2 regions of the Pseudoalteromonas sp. P1-7a genome follow, and region 1 is predicted to be linked to the other one. Evidence: riboswitches for the same ligand, from Rfam matches in the RefSeq annotation. Region 1 holds a riboswitch; the other holds the start of a gene.
The links. Region 1 has a riboswitch for lysine ahead of dapA (4-hydroxy-tetrahydrodipicolinate synthase). Riboswitches for the same ligand answer to the same signal wherever they lie in the genome.
Positions count from the first base shown of each region.

Region 2: linked by a shared signal. The riboswitch ahead of lysC (lysine-sensitive aspartokinase 3) and the one ahead of dapA (4-hydroxy-tetrahydrodipicolinate synthase) in region 1 are both predicted to bind lysine.

Region 1 covers NZ_LKDU01000008.1:77,357-79,759, forward strand. The annotation lists gene AN389_RS07585 (YdiU family protein) at 1-74, opposite strand, end outside; gene AN389_RS07590 (DNA-3-methyladenine glycosylase I) at 77-781, opposite strand; lysine riboswitch at 976-1,172, shown strand; gene dapA (4-hydroxy-tetrahydrodipicolinate synthase) at 1,301-2,185, shown strand; gene AN389_RS07600 (2,3,4,5-tetrahydropyridine-2,6-dicarboxylate N-succinyltransferase) at 2,201-2,403, shown strand, end outside.
Region 2 covers NZ_LKDU01000015.1:6,071-8,473, reverse strand. The annotation lists gene nhaD (sodium:proton antiporter NhaD) at 1-818, shown strand, start outside; lysine riboswitch at 917-1,089, shown strand; gene lysC (lysine-sensitive aspartokinase 3) at 1,164-2,403, shown strand, end outside.

The DNA of each region.
Region 1 (2,403 bases):
GCTGCAACGCTTGATGGACTGTCCTCTATTGCGAAGTTATCTGCTATGTCTGTGTATCTTGGCACTAGTTTCATGGTTAACCCTCTGTTTGTTGGCTTATGCCTACGCGATTGTCGCCCACGCTGTAAGCCACAATTAAGCTAAGTTCTTGCAGGCTCAAACCACTTTGCTTTTGCATTTCGTTAAAAAACGCCTGTGCGGCAGTGAGGGATTTTTTAGTTTGCAGGCCGCCATCGATAATTTTGTGCGCTCTTAAGTAGCTTTCTACATCTCGCGAAAGTAAAAAAGTATCTTTACCAAGGGCTCTTAAGGCATACGGGCCAGTATTTCCACCCAAACGTGCGCCGTGTTTTTTTAAATATGCCCATAAACCAATAATGTCATCGTTTGGCCAGTTAGCTACAAACTTGCTAAAACTGCCATGTTGCTGAGCTATTTCGTGGATCATGTAGGCATTTTCAGGAATTGTTTTTACCTTTTTATAATTACGAATAATGCGCTCATCCGTTGCTTTTTGCTCAAGCATATCGGGCGGCATCATAAGTAATTTATCAACACTAAACTGCCAAAAAACCTCTCTAAAACCCGGCCATTTACTGTTTATTACCGACCAGTAAAACCCGCTTTGAAATACTTTTCGGGTAAATTCTTCAAGCCAATCGTCGTCACTTAATGCGCTTAATGCTTTTTTAGATAAGGGTTTTGCGATTAATAACTTAAGCATTTTTTCAGAGCCTTTTCGCTCTACAGCTCGCTTATAAATATCGCTAAATTTTTCCATACTTATTAAATACCTCATCACTGCTCATAGGGTTAGTTTACGAGAAAAGCAGCCAATACGTAACCACCCACATTTTCGATGAACTAATCTGTATCCTGCAACTTGACACCTAGACGGCTAAAATGTTTTAATCGCCGCAATTACCCTATTTAAATTGTATTTTGTTAAACCTTTTGCGGTTAAACAAAATACAAAGGGCTAGAAGAGGTGCGTTATTCAGGTAGCGTATGTTAGGAGCGCAAACTCCAGTGAGCATATGTGAGGGGAATACCGCCGAGAGGTAAACGCTTTTGCGAGGCAATTACTTCGGGCGACTAGGTTGAATCCTAGCGACTGTCACCAATAGCTGTTTTAAAGCAGCTTATTAGTTTGGTGGAGAGCTTCTGGTCTTAAATAATAAGGCCGTGCGCCCTATTATTTTAAGCCCATTCGCTCTTCGAATACTGTTCGAACGACGTTAATGCGGCTCACATCATACAGCCTCCTTAATATCTCGAACACCTTATAGGTTCGTAAGAGATGATTCACAACTTCAATTTAGACGACTACGCACTGTGGACAGCGCTTGTTACGCCGTTTGATCAACAAGGTAATGTTGACTACGACACGCTCACAACACTTGTTAGCGAACAAGAAGCGGCACAAAACGGTATTTTACTGCTTGGTAGTACAGGTGAAGGCTTAGCCCTTACGCTTAAAGAGCAGCAAGGCATTGTTGAGCACGTGTGCCAATTAAAGCCCAGTGTACCGCTTATGGTTGCTGTAGGCGGTAGCAATTTAGCCCAACAAAAAGAATGGGTTAGCTATTGTAATCAGCTACCTATTCACAGTTACTTACTAGGCTCGCCGCTTTATGCTAAACCAGGTGCTGTAGGTCAAACACATTGGTACGAAAGCTTATTAAGCGAAAGCGCGCATCCGTGTATGTTGTACAACGTACCTGGGCGCAGCGGTGTAAGCATTCCTATCGAAACCATTGAAAACTTAAAAGCGCACCCAAACTTGTGGGCGTTAAAAGAAGCCAGTGGCAACATCACCCAATTTGAAGCATACCGTCAAGCCGCGCCTAATTTAGCGCTATACAGTGGCGACGATGCACTTATGCCCTACTTTGCCCAAGCAGGTGCAAAAGGCTTGGTTTCGGTTGCGGCCAATGCATGGCCCTTGCAAACACACGAGTTTGTAAGGCGCAGCCTAAGCGGTCAACACCCCAATTTATTTGCTCAGTGGACCCGGGCTATCAATAGCCTATTTGCTGTAGCAAACCCTATTCCCGTTAAAGTGCTAATGCACCAGCAAGGGCGTTTAAATAGCCCACTGTTGCGTCCACCTTTAACGCATCTTGAGTTAACGCAAACCGATTGCATTACCACTGCAAACGACACCATTTTATCTTGGCATTAAACACAGGTTTTTATAATGAGCTGGTTAGAACTACTAAATAATTTAGAATCGGGCGCAGTACGCGCAGCATCACAAAACGAAAGCGGCCAATGGGAAGCTAACGTAAAAGTAAAACAAGGCATTTTAGAAGCCTTTAAAAATGGCACTAACACTGAGTTTGCAGGTGGCTTTGTAGATAAGCATAACCTTGCACCACAAGAATTTAGCACTGAAGATGG
Region 2 (2,403 bases), on a different contig from region 1:
TGATTAAATACGCCACACTTATTGTGTTTGGGGTTAACTCTGGCGGTGTATCGTTAATAACCGGTGATGTAACCACCTTAATGATATTTTTAGATGGCAAAGTGTCTATTGCCAACTTATTACTGCTTATAGCGCCTGCGTTTATAAGTGTGATGCTACTCGCGCTTTTGCTCTCTATTGGTATGAAAGGGAAAATAGAGTTCCAAGGCTCGCAAAAAAAACGCATAGAAAAAACTGACATTACTATTGCCATTATATTTTTATCAACCGTGGTAAGTACGTTAACACTTAGCGTAATTTACAGCGTACCGCCGCTACTTACATTTTTATTTGGTTTGTCGGTTATGTTTTTAGTGGCGCAATTTTTAATGCGCAAAAAAGATATAAACAAAGACATAATAGACTTTGTGCGCGACATAGAATACGACACGCTACTGTTTTTCGTTGGGGTTTTATTATTGGTAGGGGCATTAAAAGAGATTGGCATTTTAAGTAAATTTACCGATTTATACGCAATAATGTCACCTGAGTACGCTAACTACTTAATGGGCATATTATCAGCTGGGGTTGATAATGTACCGCTTACCGCTGCGCTATTAAAAGCAGATATAGTAATGAGCCAACAGCATTGGTTGTCGTTTACCTATGCAACAGGGGTAGGTGGGTCAATGCTAATAATTGGTTCAGCAGCGGGTATAATTGCAATGAGCAAACTTAAAGCACTTACTTTTACTAGTTATTTTAAATTATCACTGCAATTATTAATTTGTTATACCGTAGGTTATACAGGCGCTTATTTTATGGGTAGCTTTGTTTAATTTTACTATAAATGCTTGACACCTAGACGTCTAAACGATAACTTTCAAAGCCCCGCTAATTAGCGGGGCTTTGTTTTATTTAGCCAATGGTTAATAAAGCATTCAGAAGAGGTGCGATACTTAGGTATTTAATGGTAGGTGACGAACGCCCATAACCATTAAAGAGGGAAGTACTCGCCGAGGAAAACAAAGTTACGTCGACAATGTTTTTCGGTTTATGGGGCTGAATCCCCAAAACTGTCACCAACTTAGGTGGAGAGCTTCTGGCAGCGGACACATCAAATATATTCCTTTGCCAAGTTCTTCTTGTTTTTCAGCGGTCTGGATACCGCGAAAGGAGACGAAATGACTACCCAATCAGTGCCACAAACAGTATCAGGCGCAAAATCAGATTACATCGTTGCCAAATTTGGCGGAACCAGTGTTGCAAACTTTGAAGCGATGAATCGTTGCAGCGAAATTATTGTTGAAGATAAAAGCGTACGTATTGTTGTTGTGAGCGCCAGTGCTGGCGTAACTAACCACTTAGTTGCATTGTGCAAACCCGACCTTAGTAAAGAACAACGCCAAGAGCACATTGATGGCGTATTGGCTATTCAGCAGGCTATTTTAGATGAGTTGTCGCTTGATGCCGATTTAGCCGTAGGCTTTAACGAAACATTAAAAGCATTCCAAACACTAGCCCTTGAAACACTTACTACAGATCAACAACACGATGAATTACTTAGCTTTGGTGAGCGCTTGTCGTCTTACTTATTTGCGCAAGTGCTGCGTTTAAAAGGCTTAAATGCTGACCGTTTTGATGTACGAAAAGTACTGAAAACCGACAGCCAATTTGGTAAAGCAACACCTAATGTTAAAGCCACAGCGCAAGCGGCTAAAGAAGTATTAATTCCGCTTCTAGATGAGCAAGTAATTGTGACTCAAGGTTTTGTGGGCAGCGATGAGTTTGGCCAAACAACCACGCTTGGCCGTGGTGGCTCAGATTACAGCGCAGCATTACTTGCAGAGGCAATTAACGCTAAAAGCGTACATATTTGGACCGACGTAGTGGGTATATTTAGCACCGACCCTCGTTTGTGTGCAAAAGCAACACCAATTGCCCGTTTAAGCTTTGACGAAGCCGCAGAAATGGCTACATTTGGCGCAAAAGTGTTGCACCCAGCTACTATTTTACCAGCCAGCCGCAGCCACATTAATGTATTTGTCGGCTCAAGCCGTGAGCCAGAGCGCGGTGGCACGTGGATTGAGCGCGAAAAATCTCAGCAGCCGGGTATACGCGCTGTAACGCAACGTAAAAATCAAATATTGCTTACTCTTAAAAGCCCTGAAATGCTATTAGCAAGTGGCTTTTTAGCCCGTGTATTTACCATTTTAAGTGAGTTTAATATATCGGTAGATTTAGTGACAACTTCAGAAATAAGCGTAGCCATTACCCTCGATAACGCGCCCAATGCCTCGCGCCCCGAGCTTGAGCAAGCGTGTTTAGATAAGCTTGCTGAATTTTGCCATGTATCGGTTGAAAATAACTTAACGTTAGTGGCGCTTATAGGCTCTGAAATACAGCTACGCCAGCACGAAATGA